Paracoccus pantotrophus: one gene and its partner. The protein of the gene in region 1 interacts with the protein of each later gene in a pairwise test. Links are inferred from orthologs where the notes say so. Each region holds a gene or a part of one and is shown in the gene's direction. Other genes may lie near its edges. The genes, in order: ESD82_RS00355 and dnaA.

Evidence for each region.
Region 2: the proteins of ESD82_RS00355 (region 1) and dnaA interact in binary tests that used the Escherichia coli proteins (3 or more experiments, as listed by UniProt). The link is inferred for Paracoccus pantotrophus from one-to-one orthologs.

What each region holds. Positions count from the first base shown.
Region 1 is NZ_CP044423.1:64,875-75,958, reverse strand. What follows is about bases 4,547-7,375. They hold ESD82_RS00355 (replicative DNA helicase), read left to right. Parts: upstream 4,547-5,125; coding sequence 5,126-6,625; downstream 6,626-7,375. Other genes in these bases: ESD82_RS00345 (multidrug effflux MFS transporter), read left to right, coding at 7,048-7,375; ESD82_RS00350 (DMT family protein), read left to right, coding at 6,622-6,984; ESD82_RS00360 (orotate phosphoribosyltransferase), read left to right, coding at 4,547-4,886. Outside these bases: ESD82_RS00380 (flagellar motor switch protein FliG), read left to right, coding at 1-765; ESD82_RS21660 (hypothetical protein), read left to right, coding at 1,246-1,389; gap (type I glyceraldehyde-3-phosphate dehydrogenase), read left to right, coding at 1,630-2,631; ESD82_RS00370 (hypothetical protein), read right to left, coding at 2,732-3,046; pyrC (dihydroorotase), read left to right, coding at 3,175-4,218; more of ESD82_RS00360, read left to right, coding at 4,215-4,546; more of ESD82_RS00345, read left to right, coding at 7,376-8,256; ESD82_RS00340 (helix-turn-helix domain-containing protein), read left to right, coding at 8,315-9,709; ESD82_RS00335 (M23 family metallopeptidase), read left to right, coding at 10,137-11,084. UniProt on the Escherichia coli protein: The main replicative DNA helicase, it participates in initiation and elongation during chromosome replication. Travels ahead of the DNA replisome, separating dsDNA into templates for DNA synthesis.
Region 2 is NZ_CP044423.1:1,421,173-1,425,661, forward strand. What follows is about bases 1,623-4,489. They hold dnaA (chromosomal replication initiator protein DnaA), read left to right. Parts: upstream 1,623-2,317; coding sequence 2,318-3,661; downstream 3,662-4,489. Other genes in these bases: rpsT (30S ribosomal protein S20), read left to right, coding at 1,623-1,807; dnaN (DNA polymerase III subunit beta), read left to right, coding at 3,753-4,489. In the rest of the region: mutM (bifunctional DNA-formamidopyrimidine glycosylase/DNA-(apurinic or apyrimidinic site) lyase), read left to right, coding at 1-488; ESD82_RS06865 (enoyl-CoA hydratase), read left to right, coding at 609-1,385; more of rpsT, read left to right, coding at 1,538-1,622. UniProt on the Escherichia coli protein: Plays an essential in the initiation and regulation of chromosomal replication. Binds in an ATP-dependent fashion to the origin of replication (oriC) to initiate formation of the DNA replication initiation complex once per cell cycle.

The sequences.
Region 1 (11,084 bases):
CAGCTGCGGCGCATGGCGGCGCTGCACGGGGCCGGCGATCCCTGGGACAGCATCGCCGCCCTGCCGCCCGCGCTCCTGGCCGAACTGGCCCGGACCGAAGCGGTCGAGATCGGGGCGGTGATGTTCTCGAAACTGCCGGTGCCGCGCGCGGCCGAGGTGTTCGGCCTGCTGGACCAGGAACGCGCCCGCCAGATCGCCTATGCCATGTCGCTGACCGGCGGCATCACCCCCGAGGCGCTGCAACGCATCGGCCGGGCGCTGATCCAGGCCGCCGACGCCGTGCCGCAGCCGGCGCTGGAGGGCAAGGCCGGCGAAAAGGTCGGCGCGATCCTGAACTTCTCGCCCTCCAGCATGCGCGACAGCGTCCTGGCCGGGCTCGAGGACGATGATGCCGCCTTTGCCGGCGAGGTGCGCAAGACCATCTTCACCTGGGCGCATATCCCGCGCCGCATCGACCGGCGCGACATCGCCCGCATCCTGCGCGAGGTGGACAATCCCGTGCTGCTCAAGGCGCTGGCCGGCGCCCGCGGCCCGGCGCGCGAGACCGTGGATTTCCTGCTCGGCGGCATTTCCTCGCGCCTGGCCGAATCGATGCGCGAAGAGATCGAGGCGCTCGGCAAGGTCTCGGCCCGCGATGCCGAGGAGGCGATGGACCAGGTCGTGGTCACGATCCGCCGCATGGAGGCGGCGGGCGACCTGTTCCTGATCGCCCAGGAGACCGAGGAGGAGGGAGAGGAGGAAGAACCGCAAGCCCCGCCCGGCTGATGGGCGCCGGCACCCGCGATCCGGCAGGCCGTGGCAAGGCCGCCGCCACGCGCCGCGGCCTCGCCGACCACCCGACGCGGCCCCGGGCCGCCACGCGCCGCACGGGTCGCCCCGCACGGCATCGTACCGCATCGGCTTCGCGCAGCAGCAGGCCGCCCGGCGCGGCATCCGGTCCGGGTCACCCGGCACGGCATCCAGGCAGGCCGGGCGCGCCGCCTGCCGGCACATGGCAGACGGCAACCGGGACCGCATGGCAACCGGGCCCGTGGCACGCGACGGCCGGGCCGTCCGGCACATCGCGTCAAGGCCGCCCGGCGCTGGTGCCCTCGCCGATCGCGGCACCGCGTCCGGCGGCCAGCCGCAAAGGCTTGCCCGGCCCCGGCCTCTGCCCTAGCAGGGGGCGGGAGCGGCGCATCGCGCCAGGGGACGGCGGGCCAGGGGACGGCGGGCCAGGAAAACGGCAAGGACGGGACGGATGGCATGACAAATCGGATCGCGCTGGTGCTGGGGCTTCTGATCCTGGGCCTTTTCGCCGCGGATGCGCTGGTGCTGCATTGGAACCTGCCGCTGTTCCTGGGCAAGGAATTCGCCGGCCTGATCGAATATCTCAGCTTCTGGCGCTGAGGCGCCCGGCGCGGCGATTCGCCGCTCTGCAGCATCGGCCCTCGCGGCAGGCGGCCCGCCCCGCCGGCGCCAGACATCCGCGCCGCCGGCCGGACGCCGCGGCAGCGACCATATGTCGCAACAATGCCCCGGCATGGCCCTTTCGGCCCGGTTTCCGCCCCTTCCGCTCGCAGGCATTTGCATTTCCCCGGCGATGCGGGCTATTTGCAGCGCGAACATCATCAGCGGCGGAGGAAACCTATGGCTGTCAAGGTAGCGATCAACGGCTTTGGCCGGATCGGTCGGAACGTGCTGCGCGCGATCATCGAATCGGGGCGCAATGATATCGAGGTCGTGGCGATCAACGACCTGGGCCCGGTCGAAACCAATGCGCATCTGCTGCGCTACGACTCGGTCCATGGCCGCTTCCCCGCCGAGGTCAAGGTCTCGGGCGATTCGATCGACGTCGGCCGCGGCCCGATCAAGGTCACCGCGATCCGCAACCCGGCCGAACTGCCCTGGGGCGACATCGACGTCATCATGGAATGCACCGGCATCTTCGCCTCCAAGGAAAAGGTGCAGCCGCACCTGTCGACCGGCGCCAAGCGGGTGCTGATCTCGGCCCCCGGCGACAATGCCGACAAGACCATCGTCTTCGGGGTGAACCACGACACGCTGACCAAGGACGACATCGTCGTCTCGAACGCCAGCTGCACCACCAACTGCCTGTCGCCGGTGGCCAAGGTGCTGAATGACAGCATCGGCATCGCCCGCGGCTTCATGACCACGATCCACAGCTATACCGGCGACCAGCCGACGCTGGACACCATGCACAAGGATCTCTACCGCGCCCGCGCCGCGGCGCTGTCGATGATCCCGACCTCGACCGGCGCGGCCAAGGCCGTGGGCCTGGTGCTGCCCGAACTCAAGGGCCGCCTGGACGGCGTGGCGATCCGCGTGCCGACGCCCAACGTTTCGGTCGTGGACCTGGTCTTCGAAGCCGCCCGCGACACCTCGGTCGAGGAAATCAACCAGGCCATCCGCGCCGCCGCCGACGGCCCGCTGAAAGGCATCCTGGGCTATACCGACGAGCCGCTGGTCTCCTCGGACTTCAACCACGACAGCCACAGCTCGGTCTTCCACATGGACCAGACCAAGGTGATGGAGGGCAAGCTGTGCCGCATCCTGACCTGGTATGACAACGAATGGGGCTTCTCGAACCGCATGTCCGACACCGCGGTCGCCATGGGCAAGCTGATCTGAACCCGCATCTGAACCCGCAAGGGCTCGATCCGAAAACCGAAACGCGCCCTCGCCGGGGCGCGTTCTTCCTTTCCGGCGGGCCGGCCTGGCCGGTCGCCCGTCAGTCCTTGCCCGAAAGGCGCCGCACATTGGCGCGGGTGCGCTTGCGATAGGGCCGCAGCGCCGCCGCCATCACCCGGTCAGCCCGCTCGCCCCGCCCGGCGGCGCGCAGCGCGGCATGCAGCGCCTCGGAGGCGGCATCGGCCTTCTCGACCACCATGCGCTGCGGCTCGGCCGCGTCCTGGCGCAACAGCCCCATCATCCCCGCCGTCCGCAGGGCGATGACCATCTGCGATTCCCAGGCCATGCGCGCCATCTGCTGCCACAGCAGCAGCGGCGCCTGCATCGCCGCATAATTCATCTTGCCGAAACCCATCACGAATTCCCTTTAAGCGAACAACAGGCGGGCAAGGCTGCGCCCATGGCGACGAAATGCCAAGAGCCCCGGTGGACGGGATCTTTGCCCTATGGCCTTGCTGCCGCACCCGGTATAGAGGGAAAATCATGACCAAATCCGTGACGCTCCGACGCCCCGACGACTGGCACCTGCATCTGCGCGATGGCGCCATGCTGCAGGCAGTGGCTTCATTTTCCGGCCATTTCGGCCGGGCGATCATCATGCCGAACCTGGTGCCGCCGGTGGTGACCGGGGCGCAGGCCGCGGCCTATCGCGACCGCATCCGCGCCGCCCTGGCCCCGGAAATGACGTTGCGTCCCTTGATGACGCTCTACCTGACCGAAACCAGCGATCCGGCCGATGTGCTGGCCGCCCATGCGCAGGGAATCATCTCGGCGGTCAAGCTCTACCCGGCCGGGGCGACCACCAATTCGGCCTCGGGCGTGCGCGATTTCGACAAGGTGCGCGGCGTGCTCGAGGCCATGGCCCAGGCCGGCATCCCGCTCTGCGTCCATGGCGAGGTCACCGATCCGGCGGTGGACATCTTCGACCGCGAGGCCGTGTTCATCGACCGCGTCCTGGACCCGATCCGCCGCGCCACCCCCGGCCTGCGGGTGGTGATGGAACATGTCACCACCTCGGACGGGGTGGATTACGTCGCGGCGAACGAGGATATCGGCGCCACCATCACCACGCATCACCTGGTCATCAACCGCAACCACATCCTGGCGGGCGGCATCCGGCCGCATTACTACTGCCTGCCGGTCGCCAAGCGCGAAACCCACCGGCTGGCGCTGCGCCGCGCCGCGACCTCGGGGGACGCGCGTTTCTTCCTGGGCACCGATTCGGCGCCGCACCCGGACCGCGCCAAGGAATCGGCCTGCGGCTGCGCCGGCTGCTTCACCGCGCCGAACACCATGTCGATCCTCGCGCAGGTCTTCGAGGAGGAGGATGCGCTCGACCGGCTGGAAGGCTTCGCCTCGCTCCACGGCGCCGGCTTCTACGGCATGGCGCCGAACCAGGACCGCATCCGCCTGGTGAAGCGCGACACGCCTGCCGCATATCCGACCCATATCCCGGCCGGCGACGAGACCGTCACCGTCTTCGACCCCGGCTTCCCGCTCTACTGGCACCTCGAGGATCCCGCATGACCCTGCCCTTTCCCCCGCGCGAGGAAATCGCCCGGCTGACCGCCCGCATGCTGCTGGAGATCAAGGCGGTGCATTTCAACGCCGCCGAGCCCTATACCTATGCCTCGGGGCTGAAGGGGCCGACCTATATCGACTGCCGCAAGCTGATCAGCTTTCCGCGCATCCGCGCGACGCTGATGGATTTCCTGGCGGCGACGGTGCTGCGCGAGGCGGGCTTCGCCGCCTTCGACAACGTCGCCGGCGGCGAGACGGCGGGCATCCCCTTCGCCGCCTGGGTGGCCGAGCGGCTGGAACTGCCGATGACCTATGTGCGCAAGAAGCCCAAGGGCTACGGCCGCAACGCCCGCATCGAGGGCGCCATGACCGAGGGCCAGCGCGTGCTGCTGGTCGAGGATCTGACCACCGACGGCGGCTCGAAGCTGAGCTTCGTCGACGCGATCCGCGAGACCGGCGCCACCTGCGGCCATACGGCGGTCATCTTCTATTACGGCATCTTCCCGGAAACCACGCAGCGCCTGGCCGACCATGGCGTCCGGCTGCACCATCTCTGCACCTGGTGGGACGTGCTGGCCGAGGCCAAGGCGCAGGGCTTCTACGACCAGGCAACGCTCGCCGAGGTCGAAAGCTTCCTGACCGATCCCCGCGCCTGGCAGGCCGCGCATCCCTGATCCGGCGCCAGACGCGCAACCACGGCGCCTCTCGGCACGGCCGCATGGGTATTTGATGAACGAAGAAGACGGGCGCGGCGCTCCATTCTTCTCTGTTGCCCAAATACCCATGCCGCCCTGGCCACCGGCGCGAGGGGCGGCATTCCGTCCACAGCTTATCCACAGCATATCCCGATGGACCGCGGGGCGCATAAGGTGGATAACGGCTCCCAGCCGAGTCGAAGGTCGGAGACCATGGGATGAGCGAGTTGCGCGCCGTCGAAATCAGGAAGCCCGGCGAGATCGCCGAGGCCGCCGCCGCCCAGGCGGTGCCCTTCTCGATCGAGGCCGAGCAGCAATTGCTGGGCGCGCTGCTGACCAATAACGAGGTCTACGACCACGTCTCGCGCATCATCCAGGCCGGGCATTTCTACGACCCGGTCCACCGCCGCATCTACGAGATCTGCGCCGAGCGCATCGCCAGGAACGCCCTGGCGAGCCCGGTCACGATCAAGGCCTTCATGGAGCATGACGCCGGCCTGAAGGAACTGGGCGGCCCGGCCTATCTGGCGCGGCTGGCCGGGGCGGCGATCTCGTCCCATGCCGCGCGCGATTATGCGCAGATGATCCGCGAATTCGCCCTGCGCCGCGAGCTGATCGGGCTGGGGCAGGACATCGCCGCGCGTGCCGCCACCGTCACGGTCAGCGATTCCGCCGAGGAGCAGATCAAGGAGGCCGAGCAGGTTCTCTACAAGCTGGGCGAGCAGGGCGTGGCCGAGCGCGGCTTCCAGAGCTTCCTGGCCGCCGTCACCGGGGCGCTGAACGCCGCCAATGCCGCCTTCAGCCGCGGCGGCGGGCTGTCGGGCATCTCGACCGGGCTGGTCGACCTGGACGGCAAGATGGGCGGGCTGAACCGCTCGGACCTGATCATCCTGGCCGGGCGGCCCTCGATGGGCAAGACCTCGCTGGCCACCAACATCGCCTTCAACGTCGCCAAGGCGCATCGCCTGGGCGAGCTGCCCGACGGCACGCATGGCACGGTGGCGGGCGGCGTCGTCGGCTTCTTCAGCCTCGAGATGTCGGCCGAGCAGCTGGCCGCGCGCATCCTCTCGGAGGCCGCCGAGGTGCCCAGCGAGGCGATCCGCCGCGGCGACATGACCGAGGACGAGTTCCGCCGCTTCGTCAAGGCCGCCCACGACCTGCAGAACTGCCCGCTTTACATCGACGACACGCCCGCCCTGCCGATCAACCAGCTGGCGGCGCGGGCCCGCAAGCTCAAGCGCACCATGGGGCTGGACCTGCTGATCGTGGACTATCTGCAGCTGCTGCGCGCCGCCTCGGCCAAGGACAGCCGCGTGAACGAAGTCAGCGAGATCACCCAGGGCCTCAAGGCCGTCGCCAAGGAGCTGGACATCCCGGTCATCGCGCTCTCGCAGCTGTCGCGCCAGGTCGAGAGCCGCGAGGACAAGCGCCCGCAGCTGTCCGACCTGCGCGAATCCGGCTCGATCGAGCAGGATGCCGACATCGTCATGTTCGTCTTCCGCGAGGAATATTACCGCGAGCGCGAAAAGCCCGCCGACCACGACCTCGACAAGATGGCCACCTGGCAGCAGGTCATGGAATCCTGCCACGGCAAGGCCGAGGTCATCATCGGCAAGCAGCGCCACGGCCCGATCGGCACGGTCGAGCTGTCCTTCGAGGGCCGCTTCACCCGCTTCGGCAACCTGGAAAAGCATCGCAGCTGGGATCGCGCTGAATGAACCTGCCGGTGCCCTTCGTCACCATCGGCCTGCTGATCCTGTCGAACCTGTTCATGACCGTCGCCTGGTACGGGCATCTGAAATTCAAGGCCGCGCCGCTTCTGCTGGTGATCCTGGTCAGCTGGGGCATCGCCTTCTTCGAATATGTGCTGCAGGTGCCGGCGAACCGCAGCGGCTACGGCCATTTCAACGCCGCGCAGCTCAAGACCATCCAGGAGGTGATCAGCCTGTCGGTCTTCGTGCTGTTCTCCTGGGCCTGGCTGGGCGAGCGGCTGACCTGGAACGTGGCGGCGGGCTTTGCCTGCATCTGCCTGGGCGCCTTCCTGATCTTCCACGATTTCGGCAGTTCTGCGCATTGACGCGAAACAGAGCCCTGTAAACAGGCGATTGCCTTTGCCCGCCGACCGGGCAAAGGTGCGGGCATGAGCAGCGCGACCCCCTCCCTTCCCCGCCGGCCAAGCATTCTGACCCTGGTTTCGATCTCGGCCGCCGGGGCGCTTTCCATGAACATCTTCCTGCCCTCGCTGCCGGCCATGGCGCGGGATTTCGGCGTGGAATACGGCTTCATGCAGCTTTCCGTCTCGGCCTTCCTGGGGGTCAGCGCGGTGCTGCAACTGCTTTGCGGCCCGATCAGCGACCGCTATGGCCGCCGGCCGGTGGTGCTGGGCTCGTTTGCGATCTTCCTGCTGGCGACCGTGGGGGCGCTGCTGGCCAGGGATGCCGCCTGGTTCATGGTCTTCCGCCTGATCCAGGCCGTCGCCACCACCGGCTTCGTCATCAGCCGCGCCGTGGTGCGCGACATCGTGCCGGCCGAGCAGGCGGCCAGCATGATCGGCTATGTCACCATGGGCATGTCGCTGGTGCCGATGATCGCGCCGACGCTGGGGGGCGTGCTGGACGAGACCCTGGGCTGGCGCGCCAGCTTCGTCGCCATGGGCCTGACCGGGCTGGCGGTCATGGCGCTTTGCGCCTTCGACCTGCCCGAGACGGCGCGCGGTGGCGGCGTGCCGCTGCGCCGGCAGGTCGCGACCTATCCGGTTCTGGCCCGCTCGCAGCGGTTCTGGGGCTATGCGCTGGCGGCGACGCTCAGCGCCGGGTCGTTCTATGCCTATCTGGGCGGCGCGCCCTTCGTCGGCCAGGTGGTGCTGCACCTGTCGCCGGCCGAGGTCGGCTATTGGTTCGCCGGCCCCTCGATCGGCTATGCGCTGGGGAATTACCTTTCGGCGCGGTTCTCGACCCGCATCGGCATGAACCGGATGATCCTGTCGGGGGCGCTGATCTGCTCGGTCTTCCTGGCGCTGGCGCTGGCGGTGGACCTGATGGGCGGGCTGACGCCGCTGGTCTTCTTCGGCGCGGTCGGGCTGATGGGGCTGGGCAACGGCATGGTGCTGCCCAATGCCAATGCCGGGATGATGAGCGTGCGCCCCGAACTCGCCGGCACCGCCAGCGGGCTGGGCGGCGCCATGGCGGTGGCGGGCGGCGCCGGGCTGGCGGCGCTGGCCGGCGCGCTCTTGCACGACGAATCGGGGGCGGCGCCGCTTCTGGTCATCATGGCCGGGTCGGCCCTGGCCTCGATCGGCTTCATCCTCTGGGTCATGATCCGCGAAAGGCAGGTCATCGCCGGCCGCTAGATCCCCCTTGCGGCAACGCCTTTGCAAAGCGTATGGCTGCTTTGCAAAGAGGACTCGCATGGCCACACAAAAGATCTATGCCGGCGTCGCCCTGCGCGAGACGCGGGCCCGCGCCGGCCTGACCCAGCGCGCCTTTGCCGACCGGCTGGGCGTGTCGCTGCCCTATCTGTCGCAAATGGAGAACAACCATCGCCCGGTCTCGGCCGGGGTGCTGCTGAAGCTGGCCTCCGAGTTCTCGGTGGACCTGGGTGCCATGGCGGTCGGCGATGCCGAGCGCATGGTGATGGACATGGCCGAGGCGCTGGCCGATCCGCTGTTCGACAGCGCGCCGCCCCGCGCCGACCTGCGGCTGGCCGCGACCAATGCGCCGGCGCTGGCGCGCGCCTTCCTGGACCTTTATCGCGCCCATCGCGAGGGGCAGGAACGGCTGGCCGCGCTGGACGAGGCGCTGGGGGCCGGGGCGCAGAACGCCACCCCCTCGCCCTGGGAGGAGGTGCGCGACTTCTTCCACTATTGCGACAACTATATCGACGCGGTGGACCACGCCGCCGAGCATTTCGCCCGCATCCGCCCCGAGTTGCGCCCGCTGGACCGCGCCATCGCCGCCCTGGCCGAGCGCGGCATCGAGGTGGTGATGGCCGAGCTGGGCAGCGGCCCGGTCTATCTGCGCGACGGCAAGCGCATCACCCTGAACGCCGCCGCCGAGCCCGCCACGCAAGCCTTCCAGCTCTTGCACCTGCTGGCACTGGAGACGCGCGGCGACCTCCTGGAGGCGACGCTGGAACTGGCGCGGTTCCGCAGCGCCTCGGCCCGCGACATCGCCCGGCTGGGGCTGGCGAATTACTTCGCCGGCGCGGCGATGATGCCCTATGCCCGCTTCCTGGCCACCGCGCGGGCCGAACGGCACGATCTGGAGCGGCTGGCGCATCTGTTCCACGCCTCTCTGGAGCAGGTGGCGCATCGGCTCTCGACCCTGCAGCGCGGCGGCGACCGCGGCGTGCCGTTCTTTTTCGTCCGCGTCGACCAGGCCGGCACCATCACCAAGCGCCATTCCGCCACGCGCATGCAATTCGCCCGCTTCGGCGGCGCCTGTCCCTTGTGGAACGTGCACCAGGCCTTCGAGACCCCCGGCCGCTTCCTGCGCCAGCTGGCCGAGACCCCGGACGGCAAGCGTTACCTGCTGCTGGCGCGGGACGTGTCCAAGCCCGCCGGCGCCTTCGGCGCGCCGGTGCGCCGCTTTGCCATCGGCCTGGGCTGCGAAATCAGCCATGCCCGCGACGTGGTCTATGCCGACGGGCTGGACATCGGCAATCCGCAGCTGTTCGAGCCGATCGGCGTGTCCTGCCGGATCTGCCCGCGGCCGAACTGCCACCAGCGTTCGGTGCCGCCGGTGGACCGCCATATCCGCATCCCGGCGGATCGCCCCGGCCCGCTGCCCTATGAGATCGCCTGAAACCGCCGCAAACGCCGCCGCAAGCCGCGCGGTTCCGCCGCCCCGGGGGCGAATCCCGCGCGCCATCGCCCGATCTGCCCCTGGGCCGGACCGGCCTGCCTAATTCATGGGCAGAAATCCTGGCCGGCCGCCGCAAGCCCCCGCCGCCACGCGGGATGCGGATCGAACCGACCAGTGCATCAAATTATCTTCAAACTTTCACATATTGATTGGACTGGTTCAGTCTTGCAATCCACGGTTGTATCAAAAGGGGCCTTTGCTCCGGCACAGATCCACCCGCCTGGCGGGGGCGATCGGCATCAATCCGCCCAAGCGGCACATAAACCCTCCGCCCCTGTTGCGCTTTGATCACAGGTCGGATTTATCCGTGCGCAGCCATGACCGCCTTTGCCCGGCAGGTCGGCCGAAACAACATGGACCTGGGACATTGCGGATCACCCACAGCCTGAATTCGGTGCTTGAGCGCTGGCTGCCAGAACAGCGCCTATTCCTGAAGTCGGACAAGACCACCCGCTTTCTGCGGCTGCGTCCGGCCACGCAGCTTCTTGCCCTGGGCGGCCTCGCGCTGGTCTTCGGCTGGACGATCATCGCCAGCTCGATCCTGGTCATCGACGCGATCGGCGCCGGCTCGGTGCGCCAGCAGGCCCGGCTGACGCAAGGCGCGCTGGAAGCGCGGCTGACCGATCTGTCCGCCGAACGCGACCGCCGCGCCGCCGAGGCGGTGGCGGCGCAGAACCGCTTCGCCGTGGCGCTGGACCAGGTCTCGCACATGCAGTCTCTGCTTTTGGAAACCGAGGCGCAGCGCCGCGAGCTGGAAACCGGCCTGGGCGCGGTGCAGGCCGAGCTGCACGGCGCGGTCAAGGCCCGCCAGCAGGCCGAGGCGCTGGCCGCGCCCGAAGGCGCTGCCGGCCCCGCCCGCACCGCCGAATTGCAGGCCGCGCTGGACATCCTGGCGGGCGAGTTGAAACAGGCCGCCGGCCAGCGCATCGAGGCGGTGCAGCAGGCCGAGGACGCCCGCCGCCTGGCCGAGGCCGTCACGCTGGAGCGCGACCAGATCATCGCCCGCAACGACGCCATCCTGTCGCAGCTGGAAGACGCCGTGACCGTCTCGGTCAAGCCGCTGGACGACATGTTCCGCAGCGTCGGCATGAACCCGGACGAGATCCTGCGCACCGTGCGCCGCGGCTATGTCGGCCAGGGCGGCCCGCTGAACCCGGTCGGCTATTCCTCCAGCGGCAATGCCGAGATCAGCCAGGGCGAGGCCAAGGCCAGCGAGATCCTGATCACCCTGGACCAGATGAACAGCTATCGCATCGCGGTCGAGAAGATGCCGCTGGCCATGCCAGTGAAATCGGCCTTCCGCTATACCTCGCCC
Region 2 (4,489 bases), 1.4 Mb from region 1 along the record:
GATTCGGCATGGTCGACCTGGTGGCGCCGGGCGCGACCCATCCGCTGCTGGCGCATCTGGGGCCCGAGCCGCTGTCGGACGCCTTTACCCCCGAGGCGCTGGCGGCCGCCCTGGCCGGGCGGCGCATGCCCATCAAGGCGGCGCTGCTCGATCAGCGGATCGTGGCCGGGCTGGGCAATATCTACGTCTCCGAGGCGCTCTATCGCGCCGGCATCGACCCGCGCCGCCTGGCCGGGACGGTCTCGGCACCCGAGACGGCGGCGCTGGTCGGCCATATCCGCGCCGTGCTGGAGGAGGCGATCGCCGCCGGGGGGTCATCCTTGCGCGACCACCGGCAGGCGACGGGCGAGCTGGGCTATTTCCAGCACGCCTTCCGCGTCTATGGCCGCGAGGGCGCCCCCTGCCCGGCACCGGGCTGCGCCGGCGTGGTGCAGCGCATCGTGCAATCGGGCCGGTCGAGCTTTTTCTGCCCGCTCTGCCAGCAGTGAAGCGGCCTTCGGCCGCTGCCTCCGGCGGGGATATTTGGGCAAGAAAGAAGCGGCGCTGGCCTTGGCCTCGCGCTTTTGTTACGAGTCGCGGTCAACTTGCTTGCGAAAGGCGAAGAGTCGATGGCTTACCAGACCCTCACCGTCGAGATCGACGATTATGTGGCGCTGATCCGGCTGAACCGGCCCGAGGCGCTGAATGCCCTGAACGCGCAGCTTCTGGGCGAGTTGGGCGATGCGCTGGCCGAGGCAGACCGGAACGAGAAGGTGCGCTGCATCGTCCTGACCGGCAGCGAGAAAGCCTTTGCCGCCGGGGCCGACATCAAGGAAATGGCCGGCAAGAGCTTTGTCGACGTCTATACCGACGACCTGTTCGGCGCCGAGATCGACCGCATCACCGCCACGCGCAAGCCGATCATCGCCGCCGTGTCGGGCTATGCGCTGGGGGGCGGGTGCGAACTGGCCATGGCCTGCGACTTCATCCTCTGCGCAGACAATGCCAAGTTCGGCCAGCCGGAGATCAACCTGGGCGTCATCGCCGGCATCGGCGGCACCCAGCGGCTGACCCGTTTCGTCGGCAAGTCCAAGGCGATGGAGATGCATTTGACCGGCCGGTTCATGGATGCGGCCGAGGCCGAGCGTTCCGGGCTGGTCAGCCGCGTCGTGCCGGCCGCGAAGCTGATCCCCGAGGCGCTGGCCGCGGCCCGCAAGATCGCCGAGAAGGGCCAGATCGCCGTCATGGCCGCCAAGGAGGCGGTGAACCGCGCCTATGAGACCACGCTGCGCGAGGGCATCCTGTTCGAGCGCCGCAGCTTCCAGGCGCTGTTCGCGACCGAGGACCAGAAGGAGGGCATGGCCGCCTTTTTGGAAAAGCGCGAGCCGCAGTTCCGCGACCGCTGATTTGGCGCTTGGCATCAAGGCCGGTCCGCTGTATAGGGCCGGGCTACATGCGCGTGGGCCCGCTTAAGGCAAGAATCATGACCGTCCGTTTTCGCGGACGGCGCCATGGGCTTTGCGCGACCGAGACATGAAGAACAGATAGGACCGCACCCATGGCCAATACGCCCCAGTCGAAGAAACGCGCCCGCCAGATCGAGCGCCGCACCGCCGTCAACAAGGCCCGCCGCTCGCGCATCCGCACCTTCCTGCGCAAGGTCGAGGAAGCCATCGCCGGCGGCAATGCCGAAATCGCCCGCGAGGCGCTGAAGAACGCCCAGCCCGAACTGATGCGCGGCGTGACCAAGGGCGTCATCCACAAGAATACCGCCGCGCGCAAGATGTCGCGCCTCGCGGCCCGCGTTAAGGCCCTGGGCACCGCCTGAGCCGCTGCGGCATTTTCGCAACTATCGGTGGAATACGCCAGGGGCGCGCTCTATCCAGGCGCGCCCTTCCGCATAAGGAAACCGTGGTTTTTTCCCGGTTTTACAGCAATTTCCGCAAGGGCGTCATCTTGCCGTCACGTTGCGAGATTCGATCAGGCAAAGTGACTGTCAAGCGCGAAGATCGGTTGCTGGCCGGGCGGGGTTCTTGCTAGCTTGTTCCCTGCGATTCACCGTCGCGCCTGGGGGACATGCCCTGAACCGTCGGCCGTGCCGCCGACAGGCAGGGTGGCAGCAGGATCGGACAAGATCCGCTACCGATGAAGCGCAAGCCGGCTGCCACCGGCCTGTGCCGCGTGTCTGCAAGTTTCGGCCGCAAGATGGCCCATGCGTCGCCTTGGCGGCGGGGTCTTCTTGTTGCCGAAACGTATTGCGTTCAGGCCGTGACGTCCGAATCGCCTCACGCCGGAAAATGCCGGCGGCATGTGGGGACAAGAGACGGAACTGGGCGAGATGGACAGACTTTGGGGGCAGGCGCGTGAAGAACTTCAGAAGATCGTCGGAGCCGACAGTTTCTCGACCTGGATCGAGCCCCTGCGCCTGACCGGCGTCGAGGACGGCACCGCCACCATCGCCTGCCCGACCCGTTTCCTGTCCGACTGGGTCTCGCGCCATTACAGCGACGACATCCTGAAGGTTCTGGACCGCATGGGCGGCCCCGTGCAGCGCCTGAGCTTCGAGACCCGCAGCCAGACCGCCCGCCAGGTTGCGGCCCCCGCCGTCAAGTGCCCCGCCCCCCGTCCCGCCGGCGAGGAGGAGCTGGCCGCGCCGCTCGACAGCCGCTTCACCTTCGAGAACTTCGTCGTCGGCAAGCCCAACGAGCTGGCCCATGCCGCCGCCCGCCGCGTGGCCGAGGGCGGTCCCGTCACCTTCAACCCGCTTTTCCTTTACGGCGGCGTCGGCCTGGGCAAGACCCACCTGATGCATGCCATCGCCCGCGAGATCCAGATCCGCCAGCCCGAGGCGCGGGTGCTTTACCTGTCGGCCGAGCAGTTCATGTATCGCTTTGTCCAGGCGCTGCGCGACCGCACGGTGATGGATTTCAAGGAACTGTTCCGCACCGTTTCGGTGCTGATGGTCGACGACGTGCAGTTCATCGCCGGCAAGGATTCCACGCAGGAGGAATTCTTCCACACCTTCAACACCCTGGTGGACCAGGGCAAGCAGATCGTCATCTCGGCCGACCGCGCGCCGGGCGAGATCAAGGACATGGAGGAGCGCATCAAGTCGCGCCTGCAATGCGGCCTGGTCGTGGATCTGCACCCGACCGATTACGAGCTGCGCCTGGGCATCCTGCAAAGCAAGACCGACAGTTTCCGCGCCCAGTATCCCGGCTTGCAGATCGCGCCGGGCGTGCTGGAATTCCTGGCCCATCGCATCACCTCGAACGTCCGGGTACTGGAGGGCGCGCTGCAGCGGCTTTTCGCCTTTGCCAGCCTGATGGGGCGCGAGATCACGCTGGACATGACCCAGGAATGCCTGGCCGACATTCTGCGCGCCAACGACCGCAAGGTCTCGATCGAGGAGATCCAGCGCAAGGTTGCCGAGCATTACAACATCCGCCTGGCCGACATGATCGGGCCCAAGCGGGTGCGCACCGTTGCCCGGCCGCGGCAGATCGCCATGTACCTGTCCAAGCAGATGACCTCGCGCAGCCTGCCCGAGATCGGGCGCCGCTTCGGCGGGCGCGACCATACCACCATCATGCATGGCGTGAAGAAGATCGAGGAGCTGCGCAGCGCCGACCGCAGCCTGGCCGAGGATATCGACCTGCTGCGCCGCCTGCTGGAGGCGTGAACGCATCCGCTTGACCTTGCGCGGGATTGTGCCACATTGGCGCCCCGCGTCGCCGGGTGCGGGAGAGGCCAGAACGACATAAGGGTTGACCATGAAATTTTCGATCGAACGTGCCGATCTGGTGAAGGCCGTTTCCCAGGCCCAGTCCGTCGTCGAACGCCGCAACACCATTCCGATCCTGGCCAATGTGCTGATCGAAGCCACGCCCGAAGGCGTCAGCTTCCGCGCCACCGACCTGGATACCGAGATCGTGGACCGCGCCGCGGCGCAGGTCGAGCGGCCCGGCGCCACCACCGTCTCGGCCGGGATGCTCAACGACATCGCCCGCAAGCTGCCGGACGGCGCGCTGGTGCAGCTTAGCCTGGATGCCGCCTCGGGACGGCTTTCGGTGCAGGCGGGACGGTCGAACTTCAGCCTGGCGACGCTGCCGCGCGAGGATTTCCCGGTCATGTCCTCGTCGGAATACAGCGCGAATTTCTCGGCCCCCGCGGCGGTTCTGCGCCGGCTGTTCGACAAGTCGAAATTCGCCATCTCGAACGAGGAGACCCGCTATTACCTGAACGGCGTCTACATGCATGTCGCGCAGGCCGAGGACGGGCCCAGCCTGCGCTGCGTCGCGACCGACGGCCACCGGCTGGCCCGGATCGACGCGCCGCTGCCCATGGGCGCCGAGGACATGCCGGGGGTGATCGTGCCGCGCAAGACCGTGGCCGAGCTGCGCAAGCTGCTGGACGACGACGAGGCCGAGATCGCCGTCTCGGTCAGCGAGACCAAGGTGCGCTTCGCCACGCCCACCATCACGCTGACCTCGAAGGTGATCGACGGCAC